Regions from separate parts of the Pseudomonas sp. SA233 genome, predicted to be linked through region 4. Evidence: riboswitches for the same ligand, from Rfam matches in the RefSeq annotation. Region 4 holds a riboswitch; each other region holds the start of a gene.
The links. A riboswitch is a leader RNA that binds a small molecule or an ion and turns the genes downstream of it on or off. The one in region 4 is predicted to bind cobalamin.
Positions count from the first base shown of each region.

Region 1 (2,194 bases), 590 kb from region 4:
CGGTCGAGGCGCCGGCAGACAGCCCCAGCAGGTAAGGCTCGGCCAACGGGTTGCGCAACAGTGCCTGGAGGATCACGCCGCAGGTGGCCAGGCCGGCGCCGCAGGCCGCGGCAACCAGGGTGCGGGGCAGGCGGTAGTTCCAGACGATGCCGGCGTCGATCGGGTCGACCGGGTAGCCGGCCTGCCACAGGTGGTTGGCCAGTACCTGGCCGACCACGCCGGGCGACAGGTTGGTTTCGCCGATGGCGGTGCCGGCCAGCAGGGCCGCCAACAGGGCGGCCAGGGCAACGGCGATGCAGGGTAGCAGGCGCATCATCACTGGGCTGCTTTGCCGCTGGCGAAGGCGGCGGCCAGTGTCTGCAGGCCGCTGAACAAGCGAATGCCGGCCTGCATGGCGTCGGCGTCGAGGATGATGATGCGGTCGTGCTTCACCGCGTCCATGTTGCGCGTCACCGGGTCGCTACGCAGGAATGCCAGCTTCTTCTGGTAGTCGTCGGCGGGGTAGCGGCGGCGGTCCATGCGGGCAATGATCAGCCAGGTGGGGTTGGCCTTGGCCAGGGTTTCCCAGCCTACGGTCGGCCATTCTTCGCTGGACTCGACCACGTTGCGCACGCCAAGGGTGCGCAGCATGAAATCGGCGACCCCCTGGCGGCCCGCCACATAGGGGTCGATGTGCAGGTCGGCGCTGGAGAACCAGAACAGCGCCGAGGTGGCGGACAGGTCCTTGTCGACCAGTTGCGCCTTGGCACTGTCCAGGCGGCCTCTGAGCTCGGCATTCAGGGCTGTGCCACGGTCCTGCACGTCGAAGATTGCCGCCAGCTGGCTGACGCTCTTGTAGATAGTGTCGACCTGGAACGCCTGCAGGCGGGTGCCATCGGCACCCACCAGGTTGTCCTTGCCTTCGCAGTCCGATGGCAGCAGGTAGGTGGGGATGCCCAGTTCATCGAACTGTTCGCGGGTGGCGACCGCCCCCTGGGCACCGACCATCCATTCGAACTGCACCGTCACCAGTTGCGGGCGCTTGCCCACTACCGCCTCGAAGCTGGGCTCGTTGTCGGCCAGGCGAGGCACCTTGGCGTTCTGCACCTGGTACTCGGGCAGCACATTGTTGAACCACAGCGAGGTGGCCGCCAGTTTGTCGCCCAGCCCCAGCGCGTAGAGCATCTCGGTACTGGCCTGGCCAATGGTGACCGCGCGTTGCGGCGCCTGGGCGAAGGTTTGCGGCTTGCCGCAGTTGTCGACCGTCAGCGGGTAGTGGGTGGCAGCAGCCTGGGCCAGGCCGGTGAGGCCGAGGCCGGCGAGCAGGGTGGCAAAACGGGGCAGCATGCTGGGCGATCTCCTATCGGACAGTTCGGGTGAGGAACGCACGGACAGGCATCGCCGAGCCCCAGCTGGCGGCAGGGGCAACACTGATGGCCAATCCCGGACACCCCGCCGGTTGGTGAATGTAGGCCGGCAGGTCTCCTGACTGGTGCGTCATGGCCTGGCTCCGGCCTTCCCGGGTTCGTGGCCCAGTGGCATTGATGGAGCAGGCTCGGCACCTACAGTTGCGGGGGCAGTTCCGTTTGGCCCGAATTGGCGGGCCTGGGATTCCCTATTGATTCCGTGGTGGAAACCGGCGGCCGGCATGGTAGACCATCGTGCCGCCGGGTGAAAACGCTTTTCAGAAGTACTTCAGCCAGGTGATGTCGCGCCGCCGCGCCTTCAGGCGGGCGAACCAGCGCACCGGCCGGTACAGCGAAACTGCCAGCAGCACTGCCCCCAGCCACACCGCGGCGATGCCATCGAAGCCGAAGTAGTCGCCATGGTTGCGGCCGAACAGCGCCACGCTGGCCAGGTACAGCAGCTTCAGTACATACAGGTGCAGCAGGTAGAAGAACATCGGTGCCGCGCCGAACACCGCCAGGGCACTGATCCAGCGGGCCTGGCCGGCGCGTTCGAAGGCGCGCAGCAACAGCAGGCCACAGCCCAGGGTCAGGGCCAGGAACAGCAGCGACGGCGGGTACTTGGTGATGTTGAAGAAGCTCATCAGGGTTTGCGTGACGGTCGGGTAAACGCTCCATGGTGCCTCGCCGTAGCCGTTGACCAGGCGCAGCACGACAAAGCCCAGCAGCGCGATCAGCCCGGCCAGCAGCAGGCGATGCTGGCGTTGGCCGGCCTCGCTCGCGCGGGCGAACCAAGGACCCAAGCCGTA
Region 1 is NZ_CP096449.1:2,166,640-2,168,833, forward strand. It holds gene M1D87_RS09960 (FecCD family ABC transporter permease) at 1-316, opposite strand, end outside; gene M1D87_RS09965 (ABC transporter substrate-binding protein) at 316-1,326, opposite strand; cobalamin riboswitch at 1,438-1,635, opposite strand; gene M1D87_RS09970 (DUF1624 domain-containing protein) at 1,664-2,194, opposite strand, start outside.
Region 1: it holds a riboswitch for cobalamin, as region 4 does, so the genes downstream of both, M1D87_RS09965 (ABC transporter substrate-binding protein) here and cobW (cobalamin biosynthesis protein CobW) in region 4, are expected to answer to the same signal.

Region 2 (2,194 bases), 1.4 Mb from region 4:
TCGACCAGGTCCTGCAGTTCCTCGGGGCTGGCATGCTGGCCAGCCTTCCACGGGCTGATGAACAGCGCACCAGCTTTCAACTGGCTGGGGTAGGCCACCTGGCGCGCGAGGGCAGTGGTCTGCTGCAGGGCGTCGGCCATGTCCAGCCTCGCGATTCTTGGCCAGCGCTGACTGACACTGAGGTACAGCGCTTCATCGGCACTGCTGATCGACAGGTCGCAGCGCCCTTCGTGTTCACCTTCGTCGCGCTGCTTCTTGCCGGCAAACTGCTGCAGCGCCGCCAGTTCGGCTTGCCAGGCCGCTGCGGCAAGCAGCCCCGTATTGGCGGCGGCGCCATGCCAGTAAGGTGCTTCGGCATCGCCGGCAAACTGGTTGAAGCGGTCGATACAGTCGCCCCAGCGCTCCAGCACCGGGGCAAGAAACTCCAGGCGCGGGTTGTTGATGATCTGGCCTCGCATGCTGCGCTCTCCTGTTGTAGTTGTGATCGCGTTCAGCTGAAAGTGATGGCTATGTGATATCACTGTATTCAGTGTGGCACAACCAGGTGAATTGGCCATTACCCAGGCGGAGCCTGTTCGGCTGCAAAGCGGCCCGCTTCGATTGACGCTCCCGGTGCAACCCTCTAACCTTCGCGCGTGTTTCAGGTGCCCTGCCAGCCCCGACTGGGCAGGGTGAAACTGGGAAGCCGGTGGGTGCCAGCATGGCGCGATTCCGGCGCTGCCCCCGCAACGGTAGGTGAGTCGCGGCCGCGCAGGGCCACTGGGTGCCAGCACCCGGGAAGGCGCGCAGGCCTGGGCCAAGGCCCGCTCACAAGCCCGGAGACCGGCCTGATACTGCCAACGGCATCACGGAGGGTGATGCGCGGTGCACCGTGGCGTACGGCCACGGCCCCTGCGCGTTCTCCGTCTGCCCGCCTTTTACCTGTCGCCGCGTTGCCGTGGCGACAGCCAGCGGAGAACCCTGATGAGCGAATCCACCGAACGCGACGAACGCCACCTGGCGCGCATGCAGCGCAAGAAGGCGATCATCGACGAACGCATCGCCAATTCCCCCAACGAATGCGGCCTGCTGCTGGTGCTGACCGGCAACGGCAAGGGCAAGAGCAGCTCGGCCTTCGGTATGCTCGCGCGCGCCCTGGGCCATGGCATGCAGTGCGGTGTGGTGCAGTTCATCAAGGGCCGCAACAGCACCGGCGAAGAGCTGTTCTTCCGCCGCTTCCCCGAGCAGGTGCGCTACCACGTGATGGGCGAGGGCTTTACCTGGGAAACCCAGGATCGCCAGCGCGACATTGCCGCCGCCGAAGCAGCCTGGGCCGTTTCGCGCCAGTTGCTGCAAGATCCGAGCGTGCAGTTCGTGGTGCTCGATGAACTGAACATCGCCCTCAAGCACGGCTACCTCGACCTTGACCAGGTGCTGTCCGACATCCAGGCCCGCCCACCGATGCAGCATGTGATCGTCACTGGCCGTGCCGCGAAACCCGAGATGATCGAGCTGGCCGACACCGTTACCGAAATGGGCATGCTCAAGCACGCGTTCCAGGCCGGTATACGTGCACAGAAGGGCGTGGAACTGTGAGCCAGCCGCGCCATTGCCCTGCCGTACTGATCGCGGCACCGGCCTCTGGTCAGGGCAAGACCACCGTCACCGCCGCGTTGGCCCGGCTGCACCGCAACCTTGGGCGCAAAGTGCGGGTGTTCAAGTGCGGCCCCGACTTTCTCGACCCGATGATCCTTGAGCGAGCCAGCGGCGCGCCGGTGTACCAGCTCGACCTGTGGATGATCGGCGCCGATGAAAGCCGCCGCCTGCTGTGGGAAGCCGCCGGCGAGGCCGACCTGATCCTGATCGAAGGGGTGATGGGGCTGTTCGACGGCACGCCGTCCAGCGCCGACCTGGCGCGCCACTTCGGCGTGCCGGTGCTGGCGGTGATCGACGGCACGGCCATGGCCCAGACCTTCGGCGCGCTGGCCCTGGGCCTGGCACGCTACCAGGCGGACCTGCCGTTTGCCGGTGTGTTGGCCAACCGGGTGGGCAGCCTGCGCCACGCGCAGCTGCTGGAAGGTAGCCTGACCGAAGGCCTGCGCTGGTATGGCGGCTTGTCCCGCGAGCGCGGTATAGAGCTACCCAGCCGTCACCTGGGGCTGGTCCAGGCCAGCGAGCTGAACGACCTGGACGCTCGCCTGGATGCCGCTGCCGA
Region 2 is NZ_CP096449.1:1,358,589-1,360,782, forward strand. It holds gene M1D87_RS06320 (hypothetical protein) at 1-458, opposite strand, end outside; cobalamin riboswitch at 626-845, shown strand; gene cobO (cob(I)yrinic acid a,c-diamide adenosyltransferase) at 964-1,575, shown strand; gene M1D87_RS06330 (cobyrinate a,c-diamide synthase) at 1,572-2,194, shown strand, end outside.
Region 2: it holds a riboswitch for cobalamin, as region 4 does, so the genes downstream of both, cobO (cob(I)yrinic acid a,c-diamide adenosyltransferase) here and cobW (cobalamin biosynthesis protein CobW) in region 4, are expected to answer to the same signal.

Region 3 (2,194 bases), 590 kb from region 4:
TGACGGCGGCTCTTGATGTAGTACAGTTGGTTGCTGGCGCTGAGGTGATCGTTCAACGTCCAGTCGGTATTCAGGCGGGTCCATTCATCGACGTAATGCTGCACGTCGTCCTGCACGTTGTAGTTCTTCTTGCGCAGGCTGCTGCGGTAGTGGCCGTCGATCAGCGGGGTGCCGTAGTAGTTGGCAGGCTGCGCATCGCCGCGGTCGTGAGCGAGGGTGAAGCTGAGGTCGTCGCTGGCATCGAAGCGCAGCGCGGCGCTCAGCGCCAGGCTGCGTGACGGGGTGCGGTCGACCCAACCGTTACCGGTTTGCTGGTTCAGGGCCAGGCGGTAGCTCAGGCGCTCACCGAGGCTGCCGCCGCTGTCCAGGCCGAGCTGCTGGCGGTCCCACGAACCGTAGCCCAGGCGCAGGTGGTTGCGTACCTCGCCGGCAAACGGCTTTTTCGGGATCACGTTGACCACCGCCCCGGTGGCGCCTTCGCCATACAGCACCGAAGCCGGGCCGCGAATGACATCGATGCGCTCGACCATCCACGGGTCGACCGGGAACGTCTGGGTGCCGGCACCGGTGTACAGGCGTGCGCCGTCGAACAAGGTCATCACCGAGCCGTGCCCGGTAAAACCGCGGGCGGACAGCCCCGTGCCGCCGTCGCCAGGGGAGCCGATGTAGCTGATGCCTGCTGAGCGGGTCACCGCGTCCTGCACGGTGAGGTTGTTGCGCTGCTGGATCTGCTCGGCGCTGATGCTGCTGGTGCTGGCCGGTGTCTCCAGGGCGCTGAGGCCCAGGCGCGAACCAGCCTGGGTCGGTGTGGCCAGGTCGATGGCGTGGCTGTCGAGCGTGTCGGTGATGGCCGTGGAGGGCAGGGCCAGTGGTTGTCGCTCGAGGTCATCGGCCAGGGCCGGCAGGGAAACGGCCAGGCAGGCCGCCAAGGGGTGAAGCTTGAAGATACGGGACATGTCGTTCCACTACTGCAGGAATGAATGGATCCCGGTGGAAAACACGCAAAGGCGCACCGTGCACGCAGGCGCACGCACGGATACCGGCCTGCGCCCGCCCACCGCGGGTTGCCAAGTGAAGCTCCAGGCCGGTCTCCGGGCTTGCGAGGGGCATGAAACCTTCACCTTCCCATGCAAGTGCACAGTGGTATCTCGAAGGGTTCGCTCGCTTACCGTTGCGGGGGCAGCGCCGGACTTGTCGTGGGCAACACGACGCACCGGCTTCCCGTTTCACCCTGCGCGCGGCGGCGCAGGGCACCTGAAACTGGCGGGCATATGACCATTGAAACGCGGGAGGCGTCAAATCTGCCTGCTACCAATGAAACAACTCTCGTCGCGCCCCCTCGGTAATCGCCACGATCCCCGGGTGCTTGACCTTGCGCTCCACCGAAATGGCATAGAACGACTCGTGCACCGCCTCGGTCTGCCCGATCAGCTCCACGCCGTACTGGCGGCACACTTCCTCGGCGATCACGCTGGGCGCAACGAAGATGCCGCTGCCCGACTGCCCGAATGCCTGCATCAATGCACTGTCATCGAACTCGCCCACGATCCGTGGCTGCACCTGCTGCTCACCCAGCCAGCGCAGCAGGCGGCTGCGTACCACGGTTTCCTGCCCGGGGATAAGCAATGGCGCATCCTGCAGGCAGGCGGGGAAGGGGCCTTCCAGGCGTTGTGCCAGCGCCGGGGTGGCGAAGAAGCTCAACCCACACTCGCCCAGTTTCTGGCTATAACCCTTGATGTCCAGGTGGCTGGGCATGGGGCTGTCGGAAATCACCAGGTCCAGGCGCTGGATCGCCAGGTCGGCCAGCAGCCGTTCGAGCTTGTCTTCGCGGCAGTTGATGCGCAGCACGTCGTCCAGCTCCATGGTCGGTGCCAGCAGGCGGTAGACGATGGACTTGGGCACCACGTCCGCCACACCCACGCGGAACAGGATCTGCTCCTGCGGGCCGGCCCGCAGCATGGCCTCCAGTTCGCTTCCCAGCTGGAACATCTGCTCGGCATAGATCAGCGTCTGGCGCCCGGTTTCGGTCAATTCCAGCTGGCGCCCCACGCGCTGAAACAGCTCCAGACCATAGGTCTGCTCGAACAGGCTGATCTGACCGCTGATGGTTTGCGGGGTCAGGTTCAACTGTTCGCTGGCGCGGGCGATGCTGCCGGTCTTGGCCACGGCCCAGAAGTAGTGCAACTGCCGATAG
Region 3 is NZ_CP096449.1:2,170,844-2,173,037, forward strand. It holds gene M1D87_RS09975 (TonB-dependent receptor) at 1-956, opposite strand, end outside; cobalamin riboswitch at 1,066-1,273, opposite strand; gene nhaR (transcriptional activator NhaR) at 1,309-2,194, opposite strand, start outside.
Region 3: it holds a riboswitch for cobalamin, as region 4 does, so the genes downstream of both, M1D87_RS09975 (TonB-dependent receptor) here and cobW (cobalamin biosynthesis protein CobW) in region 4, are expected to answer to the same signal.

Region 4 (2,194 bases):
ATACGGACAGGTAGCGTTTGTCGGTCTTGATGTAGTCGAAACCCAGCTTGTCCCAATTAATGCTTTCGTTGCTCATGACACCCTCATTGTCTTGCAAGTGCCCGATTGCTCGGGCTGCTGTTATATGCGCACCACGCCACCATAATACATCCGTGGCAGATCGGGAACGGCCAGTCACGAATTGATAGCCTGCAATGCATTTATTGCGGCACGGCGCAGGTATTGCAGCGGGGCTGCGAGGTGCTCGCCACAACATTTTCAGTGCCTGTGAGAGCGCGCGCCGCCCGCGCGGCGCTTCGCAGCACAAGGCTGCTCCTACATCTGTTTCGGGCCAGTAACGCCTGTACCAATGCGCGCGACCGCCTTGTTTGTCCGGCACGATATCGAGGTGGACACCAAGGGACCGCGCGCCTTTGCCTCAGGAATAATTGGCCCGAAACAGATGTAGGAGCAGCCTTGTGCTGCGAAGCGCCGCGCGGGCGGCGCTCGATCTCACAGGCGCTACAAGAATCGAGGCGAGCCAATGGTTGACCACCCGCCAGCCACTGCGTAGCCTTGCCACTTCGAGGTTCTTCGGCCAGGCCGAAGCTAAGACGGGAACGCGGTACAAGCCGCGGCTGCCCCCGCAACTGTAAGCACCGACAACGGATCGACACAGCCACTGCGCCCGCGCGCGGGAAGGCGTCATCCCGCCAGACCGCTGCACCAGCGGGCACATGGAACGGTGCAAGCCAGGAGACCTGCCTCGTCACGTTTTCGACTTTCAACCGGGCGGGGTGATCCGGTGGCGAACAAGCCCGGCCGGCCTGGCCTGCGGTTGTCGTCCTGCATGCCCGCGCCAATCTGCCAAGGGCAATGCGACATGAAAACACTGGCCAAGCTCCCCGTCACCATCGTCACCGGCTTCCTCGGCTCGGGCAAGACTACCTTGCTGCGCCACATGCTCGACAACGCCCAGGGCCGCCGCATTGCGGTAATCGTCAACGAGTTCGGCGAGCTGGGCATCGACGGCGAAATCCTCAAGCAGTGCAGCATCGGTTGCACCGAGGAAGAAGCCACCGGCCGCGTCTACGAGCTGGCCAACGGCTGCCTGTGCTGCACCGTGCAGGAAGAGTTCTTCCCGGTGATGCGCGAGCTGGTGGCACGCCGTGGCGACCTGGACCATATCCTCATCGAAACCAGCGGCCTGGCTCTGCCCAAACCGCTGGTGCAAGCCTTCCAGTGGCCGGAAATCCGCAATGCCTGCACCGTCGACGCGGTGATCACGGTCGTCGACAGCCCGGCCGTGGCCGCCGGCACCTTTGCCGCCTACCCGGACCAGGTCGATGCCCAGCGCAAGCTCGACCCCAACCTGGACCACGAGTCGCCGCTGCACGAACTGTTCGCCGACCAGCTGGCCAGCGCCGACCTGGTGGTGCTGAACAAGGCCGACCTGATCGACGCCGAAGGCCTGGCCAAGGTGCGCGCCGAGGTGGCCGAAGAACTGCCTCCGGCGGTCAAGGTTGTCGAGGCCAGCAGCGGCAAGCTGCCGCTGGAGGTGCTGCTGGGTGTGGGCGCCGAGTCCGAGGCGCACATCGATGGTCGCCGTACCCACCATGATTCCCACCATGACGGTGATGACCATGACGATCATGACCACGACGCCTTCGACTCCATCTCCATCGACCTGCCCGAGGCCGACGAAAGCCTGCTGCTCGACGCCCTGACCCAGCTGGTGGTGGAATTCGGCATCCTGCGTGCCAAAGGCTTCGCTGCCATCCCGGGCAAGCCGATGCGCCTGCTGGTACAAGGCGTGGGCACCCGTTTCGACAAGCACTTCGACCGCGCCTGGCGCGTCGACGAGCCGCGCATCACCCGCCTGGTGCTGATCGGCCAGGACCTCGACGCCGCCCAGCTGGAAGCGCGCCTGCGCCAGGCACTGGGCGCCTGACCCATGCACCTGCTGCGGACCCAGCCCGGCGGCTTCGTGCCGGATGACAGCATTGCCGACCTCGGCCAGACGCCCGCCGAGCTGGTGATTCTCTGCAGCGGCGATTCGCACCTGGCATTGCTCGCCGATACCGCCGAGCAATTGCCCGAGGATTACCCCAGCCTGCGCCTGGCCAACCCGATGCAGGTACAGAACCATGCCTCGGTCGACCTGTACGTCGACCAGGTGCTGCGCCATGCCAAGGTCATCCTGGTATCGCTGCAC
Region 4 is NZ_CP096449.1:2,759,510-2,761,703, forward strand. It holds gene M1D87_RS12900 (branched-chain amino acid aminotransferase) at 1-76, opposite strand, end outside; cobalamin riboswitch at 550-762, shown strand; gene cobW (cobalamin biosynthesis protein CobW) at 863-1,930, shown strand; gene cobN (cobaltochelatase subunit CobN) at 1,934-2,194, shown strand, end outside.